One region of the Streptomyces sp. NPDC008121 genome, then DNA from elsewhere that is predicted to be linked to it. Evidence: riboswitches for the same ligand, from Rfam matches in the RefSeq annotation. Region 1 holds a riboswitch; each other region holds the start of a gene.
What was found. A riboswitch is a leader RNA that binds a small molecule or an ion and turns the genes downstream of it on or off. The one in region 1 is predicted to bind cobalamin.
Positions count from the first base shown of each region.

Region 2: linked by a shared signal. The riboswitch ahead of ACFZBD_RS08280 (energy-coupling factor ABC transporter permease) and the one ahead of ACFZBD_RS12405 (ribonucleoside-diphosphate reductase subunit alpha) in region 1 are both predicted to bind cobalamin.
Region 3: linked by a shared signal. The riboswitch ahead of ACFZBD_RS06990 (ABC transporter substrate-binding protein) and the one ahead of ACFZBD_RS12405 (ribonucleoside-diphosphate reductase subunit alpha) in region 1 are both predicted to bind cobalamin.
Region 4: linked by a shared signal. The riboswitch ahead of cobN (cobaltochelatase subunit CobN) and the one ahead of ACFZBD_RS12405 (ribonucleoside-diphosphate reductase subunit alpha) in region 1 are both predicted to bind cobalamin.

Region 1 is NZ_JBIBHT010000003.1:521,453-526,692, reverse strand. It holds gene ACFZBD_RS12405 (ribonucleoside-diphosphate reductase subunit alpha) at 1-1,715, opposite strand, end outside; cobalamin riboswitch at 1,849-2,008, opposite strand; gene mctP (monocarboxylate uptake permease MctP) at 2,068-3,693, opposite strand; gene ACFZBD_RS12395 (DUF3311 domain-containing protein) at 3,690-3,941, opposite strand; gene ACFZBD_RS12390 (GntR family transcriptional regulator) at 4,074-4,838, opposite strand; gene ACFZBD_RS12385 (extracellular solute-binding protein) at 5,124-5,240, shown strand, end outside.
Region 2 is NZ_JBIBHT010000002.1:617,721-622,960, forward strand. It holds gene dhaK (dihydroxyacetone kinase subunit DhaK) at 1-66, shown strand, start outside; gene dhaL (dihydroxyacetone kinase subunit DhaL) at 225-866, shown strand; gene ACFZBD_RS08275 (PTS-dependent dihydroxyacetone kinase phosphotransferase subunit DhaM) at 907-1,314, shown strand; cobalamin riboswitch at 1,387-1,596, shown strand; gene ACFZBD_RS08280 (energy-coupling factor ABC transporter permease) at 1,625-2,323, shown strand; gene ACFZBD_RS08285 (energy-coupling factor ABC transporter substrate-binding protein) at 2,323-2,673, shown strand; gene cbiQ (cobalt ECF transporter T component CbiQ) at 2,680-3,429, shown strand; gene ACFZBD_RS08295 (ATP-binding cassette domain-containing protein) at 3,426-4,271, shown strand; gene ACFZBD_RS08300 (FAD-dependent oxidoreductase) at 4,456-5,240, shown strand, end outside.
Region 3 is NZ_JBIBHT010000002.1:300,869-306,108, reverse strand. It holds gene ACFZBD_RS07005 (hypothetical protein) at 1-78, shown strand, start outside; gene ACFZBD_RS07000 (ATP-binding cassette domain-containing protein) at 160-978, opposite strand; gene ACFZBD_RS06995 (iron chelate uptake ABC transporter family permease subunit) at 975-2,084, opposite strand; gene ACFZBD_RS06990 (ABC transporter substrate-binding protein) at 2,102-3,133, opposite strand; cobalamin riboswitch at 3,184-3,368, opposite strand; gene ACFZBD_RS06985 (methyltransferase domain-containing protein) at 3,512-4,150, shown strand; gene ACFZBD_RS06980 (hypothetical protein) at 4,310-5,240, shown strand, end outside.
Region 4 is NZ_JBIBHT010000004.1:380,560-385,799, reverse strand. It holds gene cobN (cobaltochelatase subunit CobN) at 1-3,078, opposite strand, end outside; cobalamin riboswitch at 3,117-3,252, opposite strand; gene ACFZBD_RS16050 (cobalamin biosynthesis protein CobG) at 3,299-4,768, shown strand; gene ACFZBD_RS16045 (precorrin-8X methylmutase) at 4,765-5,240, shown strand, end outside.

The sequences.
Region 1 (5,240 bases):
GGGTGCAGGACGCCCCGGGCGGCGCGGGTCTTCTCCCAGGCCGGGAGCGGGCCGTTGCGCTCGGCGAGGTCGGTGGAGGCCTCGTACGCCGCGAGCATGATCCGCTCGGCGATCCGCGTCGACAGCGCGCGGGCCTCGGGCGAGTCGAAGGGCAGCTTCAGCTGGAAGAAGACGTCCTGGAGGCCCATCGCGCCCAGGCCGACGGGCCGCCAGCGGGAGTTGGAGCGCCCGGCCTGCTCGGTCGGGTAGAAGTTGATGTCGACGACCCGGTCGAGGAACGTGACGGCGGTACGGACGGTCGCGTCCAGCCGCTCCCAGTCGATGTCGCCGGTCGACAGGTCGACGAAGGCGCCGAGGTTGACCGAGCCCAGGTTGCAGACCGCGGTCTCGCCGTCGTCCGTGACCTCCAGGATCTCCGTGCAGAGATTGGAGGAGTGCACCGTGTGGCCGGGCTCCGCCGTCTGGTTGGCGGTCCGGTTCGAGGCGTCCTTGAACGTCATCCAGCCGTTGCCGGTCTGCGCCAGCGTCCGCATCATCCGGCCGTACAGCTCGCGCGCCGGCATGGTCTTGCGGGCCAGCCCCTTGGCCTCGGCGGCGCGGTAGGCGGCGTCGAACTCCTCGCCCCACAGGTCGACCAGCTCGGGCACGTCGGCGGGGGAGAACAGCGACCACGGGGCGTCGGCGTTGACCCGCCGCATGAACTCGTCCGGGATCCAGTGCGCCAGGTTGAGGTTGTGCGTACGCCGCTGGTCCTCACCGGTGTTGTCGCGTAGCTCCAGGAACTCCTCGATGTCCGCGTGCCAGGTCTCCAGGTAGACGGCGGCCGCGCCCTTGCGCCGCCCGCCCTGGTTCACGGCGGCGACGGAGGCGTCCAGCGTCTTGAGGAACGGCACGATGCCGTTGGAGTGCCCGTTGGTGCCGCGGATCAGCGAGCCGCGGGCTCGGATGCGGGAGTACGACAGGCCGATGCCGCCGGCGTGCTTGGAGAGCCGGGCGACCTGGTGGTACCGGTCGTAGATGGAGTCCAGCTCGTCCTTCGGCGAGTCCAGCAGATAGCAGGACGACATCTGCGGGTGGCGGGTGCCGGAGTTGAAGAGCGTGGGGGAGGAGGGGAGGTAGTCGAGCCGGCTCATCAGCCCGTAGAGCGCCGCCACCTCGTCGAGCGCGCGGGCGCTGTCGTCCTCGGCGAGCCCGCAGGCCACCCGGAGCATGAAGTGCTGCGGGGTCTCGATCACCTTGCGGGTGATCGGGTGGCGCAGGAGGTAGCGGGAGAAGAGCGTGCGCAGGCCGAAGTAGCCGAAGCGGTCGTCCGCGGCGGAGTCGATCAGCGCGTCCAGCCGGGCGGCGTGCTGCCGGACGAACGCGGCCGTGCGGTCGGCGATCAGACCCTCGTGGTGGCCGACGGCCACCGAGGAGGAGAAGGTGATCGCGCCCTGGCCGGCGGCCTCGTCGGCGATGGTGATCGTCAGCAGGCGGGCCGCGAGCCGGGAGTAGGCCGGGTCCTCGGCGATCAGACCGGCGGCCGCCTCGGTGGCCAGCTCCCGCAGCTCCGCCTCGTCGGAGGAGGCGTTGCGGCCGCGCAGCGCGGCGGCGGCGACCTTGCCCGGGTCGGTGTCGGGGAGATCGGCGGTGAGGTCGGTCAGGGTCCGCAGCAGCATGGTGCCGGGTCCGTCGCTCTCGATCGCCGTGGCCGGATCGGCTGGCGCGATGGTCACGTGGGGCTCTCCCTCGCTCGGCCCGGGGGCGGCGGCGGGAGGCGGACGGCAGGGGGCACCCCTTCACGCGGGCGCGCGCCGTGTCCACCGGCCCACTCCGCGAGGCCCGGACGACTCTGGCACCCGGAACGGACGGACCGGGCGCACTGTCGGCAGGTCTTCGGACTCGCGTGAGCGCAAAAGCACACCAACACACCGTTGCGGGACAGTTCCGGATTTCCACCGGATTCCCCTGCGGCGACAGCGAGATGAGCATACATGTGGGGGGCGCCGCTTGCGGCACCCCCCACATGTTGTGTCGCTCCTCCTCCGGTGCGTCCGCCTTTCAGCCCCTCCGCCCCGGAGCGAGCGGTCAGTGCGTGTTCGCGCCGAGCTTGGGAAGCTCGGTCTCGACCCCCGGGTCGCCCGCGTCCGCGGTGTAGTCCGACGGAGAGGTCTCGTCGATGCCGTCCGGCGCCTTGACCGCCCTCAGGACGAAGGTGAGGACGACGGTGACGACGACGTTGAGCACGAAGGCGGTGAGACCGATGTAGCCGATCTCGCCGATGCCCGGGATCTCGGCGGACGAGCCGCCGAAGTGCTTCTGGGTCGGGCTGGCCACTCCGTACGCCGCCGCCGTGCCGTACACCATGCCGACGGCCCAGCCGGCGAGCAGCGCCCAGCGGTGGAACCAGCGGGTGAACAGACCGCCGACCAGCGCCGGCAGGGTCTGCAGGATCCAGATGCCGCCGAGGAGCTGGAAATTGATGGCGACGGTCTTGTCCATGGTGAGGACGAAGGCCAGCGCGCCGACCTTCACCAGCAGGGACACCAGCTTGGACACCTTGGTCTCCTGCTCCGGCGTGGCGTCCGGCTTCAGGAAGTCCTTGTAGATGTTGCGGGTGAAGAGGTTGGCCGCGGCGATCGACATGATCGCCGCCGGCACCAGCGCGCCGATGCCGATCGCGGCGAAGGCCACGCCCGCGAACCAGTCCGGGAACATGTTCTCGAACAGCTGCGGGATGGCGAGCTGGCCGTTGCTGACCTTGACCCCGGCCGCGATCGCCATGAAGCCGAGCAGCGCCAGCAGACCCAGCATCAGGGAGTAGAGCGGCAGGATCGTGGTGTTGCGGCGGATGACGTCACGGCTGCGCGAGGAGAGCGTCGCCGTGATCGAGTGCGGGTACATGAAGAGCGCGAGCGCCGACCCGAGCGCCAGCGTGGCATAGCCCCACTGGCCCATCTCGCCCGGCACCAGCGCGCCGCGCGGCTTGTCGGTCGCCGGGTTGACCGTCGCGTAGGCCTCGCCGGCCTTGGCGAAGATCTCGTCGAAGCCGCCGAGCTTGATCGGGATGTAGATGATCGCCACCGCGATGACGATGTAGATCAGGGTGTCCTTGACGAAGGCGATGAGCGCCGGGGCGCGCAGACCCGAGGAGTACGTGTACGCCGCGAGGACACCGAACGCGATCAGCAGCGGCAGGTCCTTGATGAACCAGTGGGTGGTCTCGCCGCCGCCCACGCCCATCACGTCCAGGACGGCCTGGATGCCGACGAGCTGGAGCGCGATGTACGGCATGGTGGCGAGGATGCCGGTCAGCGCGACCGCCAGCGACAGGCCCTTGGAGCCGAACCGGCCGCGGACGAAGTCCGAGGTGGTGACGTAGCCGTGCTTGTGCGAGACGGACCACAGGCGCGGCAGGAAGGTGAAGATCAGCGGGTAGACCAGGATGGTGTACGGCACGGCGAAGAAGCCGGCCGCGCCTGCCGCGTAGATCGCCGCCGGGACGGCGACGAAGGTGTAGGCGGTGTAGAGGTCGCCGCCCAGCAGGAACCAGGTCACCCAGGTGCCGAACGAGCGGCCGCCCAGGCCCCACTCGTCGAGGCTGTGCTCGTTCTCGGCCCTGCGCCAGCGCGAGGCGAGGAAGCCCATGACCGTGACGGCCAGGAAGAAGAAGATGAAGACGGCGAGTGCGACGCCGTTCACGCCGTCCTTCACTTCGACCCACCTCCCTTGCGGGATCGCTGGTCACGCTGCCACAGCTGGTACGCGATCATGGTCAGCACGGTCGAGATGACGACCCAGGCCATCTGGTACCAGTAGAAGAACGGGATGCCGATGAAGGTCGGTTCGACCTTCGCGTACGAGCTCACCCAGAGCATCGCCACGAACGGCGCGAACAGGCAGAGCGCCACCACCACCCGCACGGGTGTGACGGTTGGTTGTCTTTGCTGTGTTTCCGGCATACGGCGAACCGTCCCCTCGCTGATCACCTGTGTAATGGGCAGGAAATCTAGGGGACGGGTACGCCGTATGGAACCCCCGTCCGAATATCGGACGCGGCTGGGGTCTTTTGTCGGGGAATGGCGGGCGGCGGCTCAGCCGTTGGGGCGCTGCAGCCTGGCGACGAACTTGTACCGGTCGCCGCGGTAGACCGAGCGCACCCACTCGACCGGCTCGCCCTGGGCGTCCAGGGAGTGACGGGAGAGCATCAGCATCGGCAGGCCTACGTCCGTCCCGAGCAGCCCGGCCTCGCGCGGAGTGGCCAGGGAGGTCTCGATCGTCTCCTCGGCCTCGGCGAGGTGTACGTCGTACACCTCGGCCAGCGCGGTGTAGAGCGAGGTGTACTTCACCAGCGAACGGCGCAGCGCCGGGAAGCGCTTGGCCGAGAGGTGGGTGGTCTCGATCGCCATCGGCTCGCCGCTCGCCAGGCGCAGCCGCTCGATGCGCAGCACCCGGCCGCCCGCGGAGATGTCGAGCAGTCCGGCCAGGGTGTCGTCGGCGGTGACGTACCCGATGTCGAGCAGCTGGGAGGTGGGCTCCAGGCCCTGGGCCCGCATGTCCTCGGTGTAGGAGGTCAGTTGCAGCGCCTGCGAGACCTTGGGCTTGGCCACGAAGGTGCCCTTGCCCTGGATGCGTTCGAGGCGGCCCTCGACGACCAGCTCCTGCAGGGCCTGGCGCACGGTGGTGCGCGAGGTGTCGAACTCGGCGGCGAGGGTGCGCTCCGGCGGGACCGGCGTGCCGGGCGGCAGGGTCTCCGTCATGTCGAGCAAATGCCGCTTCAGTCGGTAGTACTTGGGCACGCGCGCGGTGCGGGTGGCGGCCCCGCCCTCCGTCTCCGTGCTGCCCGCGTCCGTGGCCATGGCCTGCCTTCCCGACTCCTGTGCTGCTGCCGTCACCGGCTCCTCCGTCTGTCGCGGCTCACATGGTGGCACGGACCGGTCACGGGTCGTCGCCCTCCCTCAGGTGTCGGTCCGATAACGGACCCGACTGCCCTTCTTATACACCCTTGACACCCCTAAAGGTCTAGGCCAAGCTCCCGGTACTGGTCTAAACCATTAAAGACCAGGTCCCAGCCCCACGAGCATTACTCGGCGTATGTCTTCGCGCGGTGGGCAGGGGTTGCAGGCATCCCTGAGGAGGGTGGCGTGAAGCGCAAGCTCATCGCGGCGATCGGCGTCGCGGGCATGATGGTCTCGATCGCGGCGTGTGGCGGTTCGGACAAGGGTGGGGACTCGGCCGGGGGCGACGTCAAGGAGATCACC
Region 2 (5,240 bases), on a different contig from region 1:
GACGAGGAACTGCTACGCCTGTGGGACGCACCCGTACAGACGCCCGCCCTGCGCTGGGGCCGCTGAGAAGGAGAGTGCCCGACGTGAACGAACCGACCGCAGCCGACGGACCGGCCGCGACTGAGGGACCGACCGGAGCGAACGCGCCCGGCGGGCCGGCCGGAGCAGACGTGCCCGGTGGGCCGACCGGAGCGAACGCGCCCGGCGGGCAGGCCGGAGCGAACGTGCCCGGTGGGCCGGCCGGAGCGGAGGCGCCCGGTCCCGACGACGGGCTCGATGCCGCGTTCTTCCGGGCCTGGCTGGCCGCCGTCGCCGCCGCCGTCGACCGCGAGGCCGACCGCCTCACCGAACTGGACTCCGCCATCGGCGACGCCGACCACGGCTCCAACCTCAAGCGGGGCTTCGCCGCCGTCACGGAGGTTCTGGAGAAGGAGCCTCCCCCGACACCGGGCGGGGTGCTCACCACCGCCGGGCGCCGGCTGATCTCCACCGTCGGCGGGGCCTCCGGACCGCTGTACGGAACCCTTTTGCGCCGCACCGGAAAGGCGCTCGGCGACGCCGGGACGGTCACCCGCGAGACCTTCGCCGAGGCCCTGGCCGCCGGGGTCGCCGCCGTCGCCCAGCTGGGCGGTGCGCAGGTCGGCGACAAGACGATGCTGGACGCGCTCGTCCCGGCGGCCGACGCGCTGTGCGAGTCCTTCGAGGCGGCCGCGGCGGCCGCCGAACAGGGCGCGCTGGCGACCGTCCCGCTGCGGGCCCGCAAGGGCCGCGCCAGCTACCTGGGCGAACGCTCCATCGGGCATCAGGACCCCGGCGCCACCTCGTCCGCCCTGCTGATCGCCGCCCTCGCGGAGGTGGCCGCATGACCCGCCGTCGCAACGGCACCACCCGTACGGAGGTGGCCCCGTGACCGGCGGCCCGGTCGGCATCGTCCTCGTCTCGCACAGCGCCGCCGTGGCCTCCGCCGTCGCCGAACTCGCCCGGGGACTCGCGGGCGGCGGCCCCTCCGCGCCGATCGTCGCCGCGGGCGGTGACCCCGGCGGCGGCCTCGGTACGAGCTCCGAGCTGATCGCCGAGGCGGCGCGGGAAGCCGACCGGGGGGCCGGTGTCGCCCTCCTCGTCGACCTGGGCAGCGCCGTGCTGACGGTCAAGGCGCTCCTCGCCGAGGGCGACGAGCTGCCCGAGGGGTCCCGGCTTGTGGACGCCCCCTTCGTGGAGGGGGCGATCGCCGCCCTCGTCACGGCGAGCGCGGGCGGCGACCTGGACGCCGTGGAGGCGGCGGCAGCGGAGGCGTACACGTACCGAAAGGAGTGAGCGGGGGGCGCGAGAGACCCGTCACACACCGTCCGCGGAAGCCTCCGTGTTGTGATGCGCCTGGTCAACCCACTAATGTCACACCGCCTTGGTGTACGGGAAACCGGTGTGGAACCGGTGCGGCCCTCGCCACTGTGATCGGGAAGTCCGGCTCCACCCCTCGGGGAGAACCCTTCGAGGGAGCCACTGCACCGCCTCGGGAGACCGTCGCGGTGTGGGAAGGCGGAGCCGCGACGGCATGACCCGTCAGCCAGGAGACCGGCCAAGGTGCGTTGTCCATCCACGAGGTGCTGGAGAGGGTCTCCCGATCATGCATATAGCCGAGGGCTATCTACCGCCCGTGCACGCCGTCGCCTGGGGCGTCGCGTCCGCTCCCTTCGTCGTCCACGGCGTCCGTGCCCTGACCCGCGAGGTCAAGGCCAACCCCGAGTCCACCCTGCTGCTGGGCGCGTCCGGCGCGTTCACCTTCGTCCTGTCCGCCCTCAAGATTCCTTCGGTGACGGGCAGTTGCTCGCACCCCACCGGCACGGGGCTGGGGGCGATCCTGTTCCGGCCGCCGGTGATGGCGGTGCTCGGCACGATCACCCTGCTGTTCCAGGCGCTGCTCCTCGCCCACGGCGGGCTCACCACGCTCGGCGCCAACGCCTTCTCGATGGCGATCGTCGGGCCCTGGGCCGGATACGGGATCTACCGCCTGCTGCGGCGGTTCGACCTCCCGCTGATGGTGAGCGTCTTCTTCGGCGCCTTCGTCGCCGACCTCTCCACGTACTGCGTCACCAGCGTGCAGCTCGCGCTAGCCTTCCCCGACCCGGGCAGCGGTGTCATGGGCGCGCTCGCCAAGTTCGGCTCCATCTTCGCCGTCACGCAGCTGCCGCTCGCGGTCAGCGAGGGCCTGCTGACGGTGCTCGTGATGCGGCTGCTGACGCAGTCCAGCAAGGGCGATCTGACCCGTCTCGGGATTCTCCTCCCGGGCGCCCGGAAGACCGAGAAGGCGGAGGCGAACGTCTGATGAGCCGTAACGCGAAGATCAACACGTTGCTGCTGCTCGTCGTCGCGGCACTGGCCGTGTTCCCGCTGGTGCTGGGTCTCGGCGACCACAAGGAGGAGCCGTTCGCCGGCGCCGACGCCGAGGCGGAGGTGGCGATCACGGAGATCGCGCCCGACTACGAGCCGTGGTTCAGCCCGCTCTACGAGCCGCCGTCAGGCGAGGTCGAGTCGGCGCTGTTCGCGCTGCAGGCGGCCCTCGGCGCCGGTGTCCTCGCCTACTACTTCGGTCTGCGCAAGGGCCGCAAGCAGGGTGAGGCCCGCGCCGGGGCTCCCGGAGCCCCGTCGACGGCGGCAGCGACCGGCGACGAGTAGTCGCCGATGCTGCCGATCGACGCGGCGGCGCACAGCAGTCGCTGGCGCCGCCGTCATCCGTGCGAGAAGGCGGCTCTGGGCTTCGGTCTGACGCTGTGCGCGGTCTGCCTGCCGCCGTGGCCGGGGGCGGTCCTGGTCGTGGCGGCCACCCTGGCCGTGCTCCTCGGTCCGGCCGGGGTACCGGGCCGTCAGCTGTGGCGGGCGTTCCGGATTCCGCTGGGCTTCTGTGTGACGGGCGCGGTCCCGCTGCTCTTCGAGGTGGGCGGGGCGCGCGGCCTCGTCGCCCTGGCGCCCGACGGGCCGGTCCACGCCGGCGAACTGCTGCTGCGGACCTCGGCCGCGTCCCTCGGGGTGCTGCTGTTCGCCTTCACCACGCCCGTCTCGGACGTGCTGCCGCGGCTGGTACGGGCGGGGGTCCCGGCGCCCGTCGTGGACGTCGCCCTCGTGATGTACCGGATCAGCTTTCTGCTCCTCGACTCCATGGCGAAGATCCGCCAGGCTCAGGCGGCCCGGCTGGGTCTGACGACCCGGGCGGCGACCTGGCGCTCGCTCGCCGGGCTCGGGGCGACCGCCTTCGTCCGCGCCTTCGACCGGGCGCAGCGGCTGCAGTCCGGCCTCGCGGGGCGCGGCTACGACGGGACCCTGCGGGTCCTGGTGCCCGGCGCCGTCGTCTCGCGCCGGTTCCTGGCGGCGACGGCCGGCCTGCTCGGCGGTCTCGTCGCGCTCATTCTCGTACTGGAAAGGTCCCTCCCGTGAGTCTTCGTTCCCCCGTGGTGGAACTGGTCAGGGCGGGCTTCGCCTACGAGGACGGGCCCGCGGTCCTCGACGGGATCGACTTCGCCGTGCCCGAGGGGCGGGCGCTGGCCCTGCTGGGCAGGAACGGCAGCGGCAAGACGACGCTGCTGCGGCTGCTGAGCGGCGGGCTGCGGTGCGGGAGCGGCGCGCTCCTGCTGGACGGCGAGGAGGTGTCGTACGACCGCAAGGGGCTGACCCGGCTGCGGACGACGGTCCAGCTGGTCGTGCAGGATCCGGACGACCAGCTGTTCGCGGCCTCGGTGGGCCAGGACGTGTCGTTCGGGCCGATGAACCTGGGGCTGCCCGAGGAGGAGGTACGGCTCCGGGTGCGGGAGGCGCTGGAGGCGCTGGACATCGTGGCCCTGGAGGACCGGCCGACGCATCTGCTGTCGTACGGGCAGCGCAAGCGGGCGGCGATCGCGGGGGCGGTGGCGATGCGGCCGCGTGTCCTGATCATGGACGAGCCGACGGCCGGCCTCGACCCGCACGGGCAGGAGCGGCTCCTGGAGGTGCTGGGGCGGCTGCGGGACGCGGGGACGACGGTGGTCATGGCGACCCACGACGTCGACCTGGCGCTGCGCTGGGCGGACGAGGCGGCGGTGCTCTCCCCGCAGGGCCTGCGGACCGGGCCGATCACGGAGCTCCTCGCCGACGACGCACTGCTCACGGCGGCGCGGCTGCGCCGGCCCTGGGGCATGGCGGTCTCCCGGCTGCTGCGGGCCCACGGTCTGCTGGCGCCGGATGCGGACGGTCCCCGCACGGCGGAGGAGCTGGACGCGTGGGCGGAAGTGGGCCGCCGGTAGGGACCGACAGGTCGGGGGCCGGGCGGGGAGGGGGCTGGGGGACGCGGCCCCGGAAAGCCCATCCGCGGCCCTCGCCCCGCCGACGTAGCGCAGATCACGCCCTCACCCTTATGCAACTTGTTGCACAAGTCGCCTCGGGTCGTCTACAACAGGGCGTGACGTTCCTGCGCGAGGAGGCGCCCCGATGGCCCCGACCACCCCGTACCCGCACCTGCTGAGCCCCCTGGACCTCGGGTTCACCACCCTGCCCAACCGGGTGCTCATGGGCTCCATGCACGTCGGCCTCGAAGAGACCGAGAACGGCTTCGCGCGGATGGCCGCGTTCTACGCCGAGCGGGCGCGCGGCGGCGTCGGCCTCATCGTGACCGGCGGCATCGCCCCGAACGAGGCCGGCCGCCCCTGGGACGGCGGCGCCAAGCTCAGCACCGAGGAAGAGGTCACCGAGCACCGTCTCATCACCGACGCCGTGCACGAGGCGGGCGGCCGGATCGCGATGCAGATCCTGCACTTCGGGCGGTACGCCTACCACCCCGCGCTCGTCGCGCCCAGCGCGATCCAGGCCCCGATCAGCCCCTTCGTACCGAACGAGCTGACCGACGCCGAGGTCGAGCAGACGATCGAGGACTACGCCCGCTGCGCCGAACTGGCCAAGGCCGCCGGATACGACGGCGTCGAGGTCATGGGCTCCGAGGGCTATCTGATCAACGAGTTCATCGCGGCCGCCACCAACCGGCGCACCGACCGGTGGGGTGGCGCGTACGAGAACCGGGTCCGCTTCCCGCTGGAGATCGTCCGCCGGATCCGCGAGCGCGTCGGCGAGGAGTTCATCCTCGTCTACCGGCTCTCGATGCTCGACCTGGTCCCGGGGGGATCCACGCTGGAGGAGGTCGTCGCGCTCGCCAAGGAGATCGAGGCGGCCGGCGCCACCATCATCAACACCGGCATCGGCTGGCACGAGGCCCGGATCCC
Region 3 (5,240 bases), on a different contig from region 1:
GCCGGACTCGCCGCCGCACTCGCGGCCGTGGGAGGCGCGCTGGTCTGGTGGCGTCGCCGCGCCACCGACCGGGAGTAGCCCGCCGGCACCACCGCCGGCACCCGTGGACCGTCTCCGGCCCGCCCCCGCCTCCCGGCGGAGGCGGGCCGGACCGCGTCTCTAGGGGGTGCGCCCCACGCTCTCGCGGGCGGCGGCGCCCGTGGGTTCGCCCGGCAGGAAGGTCACCTGGGGCGCGCCCGTACGCGGGTGGACGGCGACCTCCGCCGTCACCCCGTACACCTCCCGCAGCAGGGCGGGCGTGAGCACCTCACCGGGCGGGCCGGTGACCACGACCTCGCCGTCGCGCAGGACGTAGAGGCGGTCGCAGTAGAAGGCGGCGAGGTTCAGGTCGTGGAGGGCGACCAGGACCGTGGCCGGCAGCCGGCGCACCAGACCCAGGACGTCCAACTGGTGCCGGACGTCCAGGTGGTTGGTCGGCTCGTCGAGGACCAGCAGGGCGGGCTGCTGGGCCAGCGCGCGGGCGATGAGCACACGCTGGCGTTCGCCGCCCGACAGGTGGTCGAAGGGACGGTCGGCCAGCGCCTCGGCGTCCACCCACGCCAGCGCGGACTCGATGATCAGCGTGTCCTCGCCGGTGTCGCCGTCGAAGAGCCGCTTGTGCGGGGTGCGTCCCATCGCGACCACGTCCCGCACGGTCAGGTCGAAGTCCGCGCCCGTCTCCTGCACCACGGCGGCCAGCGTGCGGGCGAGCCGGCGGACCGGCACGGACCACACGTCGGCGCCGTCCACCCGGACGCTGCCCGCCCGGGGACGCAGCACGCGGTAGACGGCCCGCAGAAGGCTGGACTTGCCGCTGCCGTTGGGCCCGACGAGGCCGATCACCTCACCGGACCGGGCGGTCAGGGAGACGTCCCGGACGAGCCGGTGCGCGCCCGCCGTGAGCGTGACGCCCTCGACGGTGAGTTCGGTGGCCGTCATGCCGCTCCCCGGTCGGCCGTGCGCCGGGCGTCCCGCCGCATCAGCCACAGGAAGAACGGCCCCCCGCACAGCGCCGTGAGGACCCCGACCGGGATCTCCATGGGTGCGGCGACCGTACGCGCCGCGATGTCGGCCCAGATCAGGAACACCGCCCCGCCCAGCGCGGCCGTCGGCAGCACCCGGCGGTGGTCGCCGCCGACGAAGAGCCGCACGGTGTGCGGCATCATCAGCCCCACGAACCCGATCGGCCCGGCGGCCGCCACCAGAACGCCGGTGACCAGCGAGAGCAGGACGAAGGTCCGGGCCCGGAACCGGGCGACGTCGAGCCCCATCGTCGAGGCCGCCTCCTCGCCGGCGAGCAGCAGATTGAGCGAACGGGCCCGGGTCAGCAGGACCGCGACGCCGAGCGCGAGCGCCGCGCCGGGCAGCCACAGGGTGGCCCACTGGACACCGCCGAGGCCCCCGAGGGTCCAGGCAAGGACCGCCCGGGCCTCGTTGCCCCGGTCGCTGGTCAGCAGCAGGACGTCCATGACCGCCGTGAGGACGGAGGCGAACGCCACGCCCGACAGCACCAGCCGCACCGAGGTGATGCGGCCGCCGGACCGGGCCGTCGTGTAGACGAGCAGCAGCGTCAGCAGGGCGCCGGCGAACGCGGCGACCGACAGGGACACCGGCCCGAAGAGGCTCACCCCGAAGACGATCACCGCGACGGCGCCCAGGGAGGCGCCCGAGGAGACGCCCAGCAGGTACGGCTCCGCGAGCGGGTTGCGTACCAACGCCTGCATCGCGGCGCCCACCACCGCGAGCCCGGCGCCCGTCACCGCGCCCAGCAGCACCCGCGGCGCCCGCACGTCGAGCACGATCGTCTCCCGCGCCTGCGACCAGGCGGGCTCGGAACCGTCTCCGGTCAGGGCGTGCGTCACGATGCCCCACACCTGGCCGGGGGGCACCGGCACCGAGCCGATGGCCATGCCCGCCGTCATCGACGCCAGGAGCAGCACGCCGAGGACGACCAGGGTGAGGGCGAAGGCGCGGCGGCCCGGACCGGCCGCGCGGGCGGCGCCCGCCGGACGGGCGGAGGAGCCGGCGGGGGGAGCGGCGGACACGGCTTTCGCCGGTGCCGTCACCGGAAGCGCTCGGGGTGCAGCCCGCGGGCGAGGTCCTCGACCGCGTACGGCGCGCGGACACCGACCAGCGTCGCCGTCAGCGGCAGCACCACGAAGCGCTTGTTCTTCACGGCCGGCACGTCGGCGAGGGCCGGCTGCGCCAGCAGGAACTTCTTCTTCTGTTCGACGTTCCCCGCACCCGCGTAGTCGTAGATGGCGATGACCTCCGGCTTACGGGCGACGACCTGCTCCCACGAGACGTCGCCGAAGACGTCGTCGAGGTCGGCGAAGACGTTGGTGCCGCCGGCGAGGCGGATGACCTCGGTGCCGAGGCTCTTGCCTCCGGCGGTGAACGCCGACTTGTCGCCGCTGTCGTACACGAAGACGGGGAGGGCGGGAGCCCCCTTCACCGTCGCCGCGGTCTTTGCCACGCGCCCCTGAAGGTCGGCCACCAGCGCGTCGGCACGCTCCTCGACGCCGAAGAGGGAGCCGATGGCGCGGATCTCGTCGTACGTGTCCGTCATCGCCACCTTCTTCTTCCCGCAGTACTCGCGGTTGAGGTAGGTGTCGATCCCGGCGTCGGCGAACGCCTTGCGGGAGCGGCCCTCCTTCTCGGCGAACGCGCTGGCGTAGCCGCCGTACACGAAGTCCGGTTCCGCGTTGAGGACCGACTCGAAGGACGGTTCCTTCTTCGCCAGCTCCGGGATCGCCGCGAAGTCCTCGCGGAAGGCGGGCAGTACGGCCGAGTCGGGGAAGGCCGTGCCGACGATCCGGTCCTTCAGACCGAGGGCCAGCATCAGCTCGGCCGGGTGCTGATGGATGGTCACCACCCGGGAGGGCGGCTTGTCGTACGTGGTGCGCGTGCCGCAGTTCTCGACGGTGAGGGGGAAACCCTCGGCGGACGCACCGGGCTTCGCGCCGCCGCCCTCCCGGGCGGTGCCGCTCTGAGGGGAGGCGCCGCAGCCGGTGAGCAGGACCCCCGACAGGGCGAGGGCCAGGGCGGCGGCGCGCACGGGGCGGCGACGGGGCATGCTGCGCGTGCGGGGCATGCGGGACGTACTGGGGTACACGAAAAGCCTCCTGGGGAGTCCGCGCTCCTCGGATCGGGCCCGCGACAGGCCAGTTTCCTGACTCCCGGATCGGCGTACACCCCAGCCTTCCCACGCGGTGCGCGCAGTGGCGTCTCGACGGGTGCACTCCCCGGTCACAGTGGCGGGACCGTGCCGGTTTCGCACCGGCTTCCTGTCTCCCGTCGCGGTGATGACCAGGTGATCCTACGGTTCCGCGCCTCCGGCGCAAAAGGACGCCCTCTCGGTCCCGCGCCGCCTTGTTGCCGAAACGGCAAGCATCTTTGACGCGCCGGGGGGCCGTGGCGAGTCTGGACCCAGGTGCCGCCGGCGCCGCGCAGTCGTCCCGAAGGAGCCTCGATGCCGACCCCGAAGCCCACCGATCCCGCCGAGTTCTGGGAAGAGCGCTACCGCACGAGCGACCGTGTCTGGAGCGGCGAACCGAACCCGCTCCTCGTGCGGGAGGCCGCCGATCTGACACCGGGCACGGCCCTGGACCTGGGCTGTGGCGAGGGCGGCGACGTCCTGTGGCTGGCCTCGCGGGGGTGGCGGGTGACCGGCGTGGACATCTCCGCGACCGCCCTGGAACGGGCGGCCGCCCACGTGGCGGAGGCCGGCTGCGCCGACCGGACCGCCTTCGAGCGGCACGACCTCGGAGTGACCTTCCCCGAGGGCGGCTTCGACCTGGTGAGCGCCCAGTTCCTGCAGTCGCCCGTTCCGCTCGACCAGGACGGGGTGCTCAGGTCGGCCGCCGCCGCGGTCGCCCCGGGCGGCACGCTCCTCATCGCCATGCACGCCGCGTGGCCGTCCTGGATGGAGAAGCACGAGTACCCGTTCGACGCGGAGTTCCCCACCCTCGACGGCGTCCTCGCGGCGCTCGCCCTGCCGCACCCCTGGCGGGTGGACACGCTGGAGGGCGTGGAACGCGCCCTCACCGCGCCCGACGGCCGCCGGGGCACGCGGGTGGACAACGTGTGGCGGCTCACCCGCACCGCCTGATCCCGCACCGCCTGACCTCGTACAGCCCGCCCCGTAACGCCTGATCCCGCCCCTGCCTCGGGATGTCTCCCCTTCGCGGCCGCGCCCCCCGGACCCTCGACTCGCACACGCGTGTGATCATGACGGGCATGGGTCCGGGGAGGACCCAGGGGAGGGAACATGGCTTACACAGACACCAACGGCATCGATCTGTCCGGTCCGACCGGCAGACTGATCCAGACCGTCGACCTGGTGAAGAACCCGGCGCCGCAGGCGATCGCGACGGACACCGTCAACGGGCACGTCTTCGTGCTCCAGGTCGAGAGCTCGGCCACGGCCCCGGCCGGCAACATGTACCTCAACCGCATCGACCGGCGGACCGGCGTGCGCACGGGGGCGATGCAGCTGAAGGGCTTCGGCCACGGCCTCGCCATGGGCGTGGAGCCGGTCGGCGCCGACAGCTACGTCTGGACGGAGGTCGGGCCGCTCCACGTCACCGGCGGCGGCACCACCTTCGGCAAGGCGATCACGCGGTTCCGGTTCGCCGACGGGGAGGTACTCGACGGCGCCACCATCCCGGCGGAGCGGAAGTTCACCGCTCCCGGCAGCACCTCCGGCACCGGCCCCTCGACCGACCCGGTGCACGGCCTGCTGACGGTGATGTACCACAAGGGCGGCGACCGGCACTTCACCCGGTACGCCACGGCCGGTGCCGCCACCGGCGACTGGACGCCGGCCGGCCCGACGTTCGTCGTGCCCGACGGGGAGGACGTCACCCCCGCCGTGCCCTCGCCGTACCCGCTGGAGCCGAAGCTCACCTTCCAGGGCTTCGCGAGCCTCGGGGACGTCCTGTACGTCTACCAGTGGGCGCCGTACGACAAGGGCGAGGACCCGACCGTACCCAGCGAGTTCCCGGGCATCACCTTCCTCACGTCCTACTCGTGGACGACGGGGCTCAGGCTCGACCGGCAGGTCGTCACCGGCGCCGACGGCCTCACGCGGCGGGAGCCCGAGGGGCTGGCCGTCGAGGTCGACCCGGCGACGCGGGAGACCCGGCTGCTCTTCGGATTCAGCAACACCACGCCCGGCAGCGAGTTCGCGCGCGACGTCA
Region 4 (5,240 bases), on a different contig from region 1:
GCGCCCTTCGAGACCGCGGCCGTAGGCGTACCCGCCCCACACGGTGTAGACCTCGGCGAGGTCCGCGTCCGTGCGCCAGTCGCGCGAGTCGATCAGCTGGAGGATGCCGGCACCGTACGTGCCCGGCCGGGAGCCGAAGATCCGGGTCGTGGCGCGCCGCTCGTCGCCGTGCTCGGCCAGGTCGGCCTGCGCGTGCGCCCGTACGAAGTTGGCGTCGGCCGGCTCGTCGAGCGAGGCGACGAGCCGTACGGCGTCGTCCAGGAGGCCGATGACGTGCGGGAACGCGTCCCGGAAGAAGCCCGAGATGCGCAGGGTGACGTCGACGCGGGGGCGGCCAAGCTCGGCGAGCGGGATCGCCTCCAGGCCGTTGACCCGCCGGGACGCCTCGTCCCACAGCGGGCGGACGCCGAGCAGGGCCAGCGCCTCGGCCACGTCGTCGCCGGCCGTGCGCATCGCGCTGGTGCCCCACAGGGAGAGGCCCACGGAGGTCGGCCAGTCGCCGTTGTCGGTGCGGTAGCGCTCCAGGAGGGAGTCGGCGAGCGCCTGACCCGTCTCCCACGCGAGGCGGGAGGGGACGGCCTTCGGGTCGACGGAGTAGAAGTTGCGGCCGGTCGGCAGGACGTTGACCAGGCCGCGCAGCGGCGAGCCCGAAGGACCGGCCGGCACGAAGCCGCCGTTCAACGCGTGGACGGCGTGACCGAGTTCGTCGGTGGTGGACGCCAGGCGGGGCACCACCTGCTCGCAGGCGAAGCGCAGGACGTCCGCCACCTCCGGGCCGTGGGCGCCCGCGATCTCCGCGACGGCGTCCACGGACCAGTCCGCGGCCTCCAGCGCCTCGACCAGCTGCCGGGCCTTCTCCTCCGCCTCGTCCGCCGTGCGCAGGGTCGCCGCCGACTCGTCGAGGCCCAGGGCCTCCCGGAGGCCGGGCAGGGCCTGCGTACCGCCCCAGATCTGCCGGGCGCGCAGGATCGACAGCACGAGGTTGACCCGCGCCTCGCCCGTCGGCGCCCCGCCGAGCACGTGCAGACCGTCCCTGATCTGCGCGTCCTTGACCTCGCAGAGCCAGCCGTCGACGTGCAGCAGGAAGTCGTCGAAGCCGTCGTCCTCGGGCCGGTCCTCCATCCCCAGGTCGTGGTCGAGCTTGGCGGCCTGGATCAGCGTCCAGATCTGCGCGCGGATCGCCGGCAGCTTCGAGGGGTCCATGGAGGAGATCTGCGCGTACTCGTCCAGGAGCTGCTCCAGGCGCGCGATGTCGCCGTAGGAGTCGGCGCGGGCCATCGGCGGCACCAGGTGGTCGACGAGCGTGGCGTGCACGCGCCGCTTGGCCTGGGTGCCCTCGCCCGGGTCGTTGACCAGGAAGGGATAGATCAGCGGCAGGTCGCCGAGCGCCGCGTCCGGGCCGCACGCGGCGGACAGGCCGGCGTTCTTGCCGGGCAGCCACTCCAGGTTGCCGTGCTTGCCGAGGTGGACCATGGCGTCCGCGCCGAAGCCGCCGTCCTCGGCGCGCGCCGCGATCCAGCGGTAGGCGGCCAGGTAGTGGTGGGACGGCGGGAGATCGGGGTCGTGGTAGATCGCGATCGGGTTCTCGCCGAAGCCGCGCGGCGGCTGGATGAGGATCAGCAGGTTCCCGCGCCGCAGGGCGGCGAGGACGATGTCGCCCTCCGGGTTCCGCGAACGGTCGAGGAACATCTCGCCGGGCGCCGGGCCCCAGTGCTCCTCGACGTGGCGGCGCAGCTCCTCGGGGAGGGTGGCGTACCAGCGCTTGTAGTCGGCCGCCGGGATGCGGACCGGGTTGCGGGCCAGCTGCTCCTCGGTCAGCCAGTCCTGGTCGTGGCCGCCGGCCTCGATCAGGGCGTAGATCAGCTCGTCGCCGTCGCCGGAGACCAGGCCCGGGATCTCCTCGACGGGGCCGAAGTCGTACCCCTCCTCGCGCAGGCGGCGCAGGAGCGCGACGGCGGAGGCGGGGGTGTCGAGGCCGACCGCGTTGCCGATCCGGGAGTGCTTCGTCGGGTACGCGGAGAGGACCAGGGCGAGCTTCTTCCCGGCGTTCGGGATGTGCCGCAGGCGGGAGTGGCGCACGGCGATCCCGGCGACGCGGGCGGCGCGCTCGGTGTCCGCGACATAGGCCGGGAGGCCGTCCTCGTCGATCTCCTTGAAGGAGAACGGGACGGTGATCAGCCGGCCGTCGAACTCGGGCACCGCGACCTGGCTGGCGGCGTCCAGCGGCGAGAGCCCCTCGTCGTTCTCCTCCCAGGCGGCACGCGAACCGGTGAGGCAGAGCGCCTGGAGGATCGGTACGTCGAGGGCGGCGAGCGCCCCCGCGTCCCACGCCTCTTCGCCCGCCCGTCGCCCACCACCACCCTTGTCCGAGTCGCTTCGCGACACCCCCATTTCTGCGGCCTGCGCCTCGGCGGGCTTGGTGCCGCCCGCCGCGAGGACGGTGGTGACGATCGCGTCGGCGCCCCTGAGCGTCTCGATCAGCTCGGGCTCGGGGGCCCGCAGCGAGGCGACGTACAGCGGCAGCGCGCGGGCGCCGGCGTCCTCGATCGCCTCGCAGAGGGAGTCGACGAAGGCGGTGTTCCCGCTCATGTGGTGGGCGCGGTAGTAGAGCACGGCGACCGTCGGGCCGTCGGTCCGCCTCGGCTCGCGCTCCAGGGGGCCCCAGGTGGGGGCGGCGGCCGGGGCCTCGAAACCGTGGCCGGTGAGCAGCACGGTGTCGGAGAGGAACCGGGCGAGCTGCTCCAGGTTGGCCGGGCCGCCGTGCGCGAGGTAGGCGTGGGCCTCGGTGGCGACGCCGACGGGGACCGTGGAGCTCTCCATCAGCTGGGCGTCCGGGGCCTGTTCGCCGGAGAGCACGACCAGCGGCTTCTCCGTCGCCCGCAGCGTCTGCAGGCCGTCCTCCCAGGCGCGCAGGCCGCCGAGGAGGCGGACGACGACGAGGTCGGCGCCGTCGAGCAGCCCGGGAAGGTCCCCGGGGGCGAGGCGGGAGGGGTTGGCGAACCGGTACCCGACCGGACCGCCGGCCGCGCGGGCGCTGAGCAGGTCGGTGTCGGAGTGCGACAGCAACAGAATTCGCATGCGAGCGCAGGCCTTCCTCGGGGTTGTCCGCGCCCCGGGTGGTCGTGTGGACGGCGGGAGTTCCTGACTCACCCGGCCCCCGTTCCCGGGGCGGGCTCACAGTGGCGGGACCGCGCCGGATTCTCACCGGGCTTCCTCCCCGGGGTCCTGGGACCCCATGCCGTCTGCATAGTAGATCCTGCCCGCGGCGGCCCGAAGGGTCGCCCGCGACCACGTGGGTATGCTCGCCGCCATGCCGCCCACCCCACCCACCACGCCCAACCAGGGCGAACCCGTCATACGGGACCGTGGCGACGCCTGCCCGGGGGCGCTGCGCCTGCACCCCGCCGACGACGGGCGCCTGGCCCGACTGCGGCTGCCCGCAGGCGCGTTGACAGTACGTCAGGTCGAGTCCCTGGCCGTGGCGGCGGAGGAGCTGGGCGACGGGCGGATCAGCGTCACCTCGCGGGGCAACGTGGAGCTGCGCGGCCTCGGCGAGGGCTGCGGGGCCGACCTCGCGGGGCTGCTCGCCCCGGCCGGACTGCTGCCCTCCGCCACCCACGAACGCGTCCGGAACATCGTGGTCTCGCCGCTGGCGGGGATCGACGGAAACGGTTGCGGGGACGCGCGGTTGTGGGCGCGCGAGCTGGACGCGCTGCTCTGCGCGCGGGCGTGGACGGCAGCGCTTTCCGGCCGTTTCCTCTTCGCCTTCGACGACGGGCGGGGAGACGTCGGCGGGCTGGGCGCGGATGTGACGTTGTTCTCAACGGGGGCGGGGGCGCCGGGGGTCGCTGCGACGGCCGGGGCCGTCCGCCCGCCCGCTCCGCCGGAGCACGGACACGGCCCGGAGCACACGGACGACCCTGAGCACGGACACGACCCGAAGCACGCGGACGACCCGGAGCACGGGTACGACCCGGAGCGCGCGGGCGGCGCGCTCCTGCGGGTCGGTCGCCAGGTGTTCCGGGTCGCCGCCGCCGACGCGCCGCGCGCCGCCCTCGCGGCCGCCGACGCCTTCCTCGCCGCCGCCCGCACGGCCGGGACCGGGGCCTGGCGCGTCCACGAGCTGCCCGGGGCCGTCCGGCCGGACCTCGCGGGCGCGCTGGCCCGCGCGGGCGTCCCGGCCGCACCGGACACCCCGGGCGCGTGCCCGGATCCGAGCGGGCAGGGCCCGCTCCCCGGCGTGCTCGCCCACCCGGCGACCGGCCGGCACGCCGTCTCCGTCGCCCTGCCGCTCGGCCGCCTCACCTCCGCCCAGTTGCGCGCCCTCGCCCCCGGCGACGGCGGCGGCGAACTGCGGCTCACCCCGTGGCGCGGCGCCGTCGTGACCGGCCTCGCCGACCGTACGGCCGCCGAGGCGCGGCGGGACGCCCTCGCCGAAGCCGGACTGATCACCCGCGACGACTCCCCCTGGCTCGGCGTCGGCGCCTGCACCGGGCGGCCCGGCTGCGCCCGGTCCCTCGCCGACGTCCGGGCGGACGCCACCCCCGGCCGCGCCGGCGGCCCCGGACCCACCGACGACGGCGGCCCCCCGCCCCGCCGGCTGCCCGTCCACTTCTCCGGCTGCGCACGGCGCTGCGGCCATCCGAAGGGGAGCTGGGTGGACGTGGTCGCCACCGGCGACGGTACGTACGAGGTCGACGGCGTCCCCACCCCCCGAACGCAACTGGCGGCCGCTGTGGCGACAGCCCGTACACCCACCACGAGATGAGCGAGAGCAACACGATGTTCGACTACGAGAAGGACGGCGCGGAGATCTACCGCCAGTCCTTTGCCACGATCCGCGCCGAAGCGGATCTCGCGGGTCTGCCCGCCGACGTCGGCCAGGTCGCGGTCCGGATGATCCACGCCTGCGGCATGGTCGACCTCGTCCGGGACCTCGCCCACTCGCCCGAGGTCGTCTCCCGCGCCCGCGCCGCCCTGCGCGCCGGCGCGCCGATCCTCTGCGACGCGCAGATGGTCGCCAGCGGGGTGACCCGCAAGCGGCTGCCCGCCGGCAACGACGTCGTCTGCACCCTCTCCGACCCCTCGGTGCCCGCCCTCGCCGCCGAACTCGGCACGACCCGCAGCGCCGCCGCCCTGGAGCTGTGGCGCGACCGCCTCGAAGGCTCGGTCGTCGCCATCGGCAACGCCCCCACCGCGCTCTTCCGCCTCCTGGAGATGATCGAGCGGGGCGCCGGCCG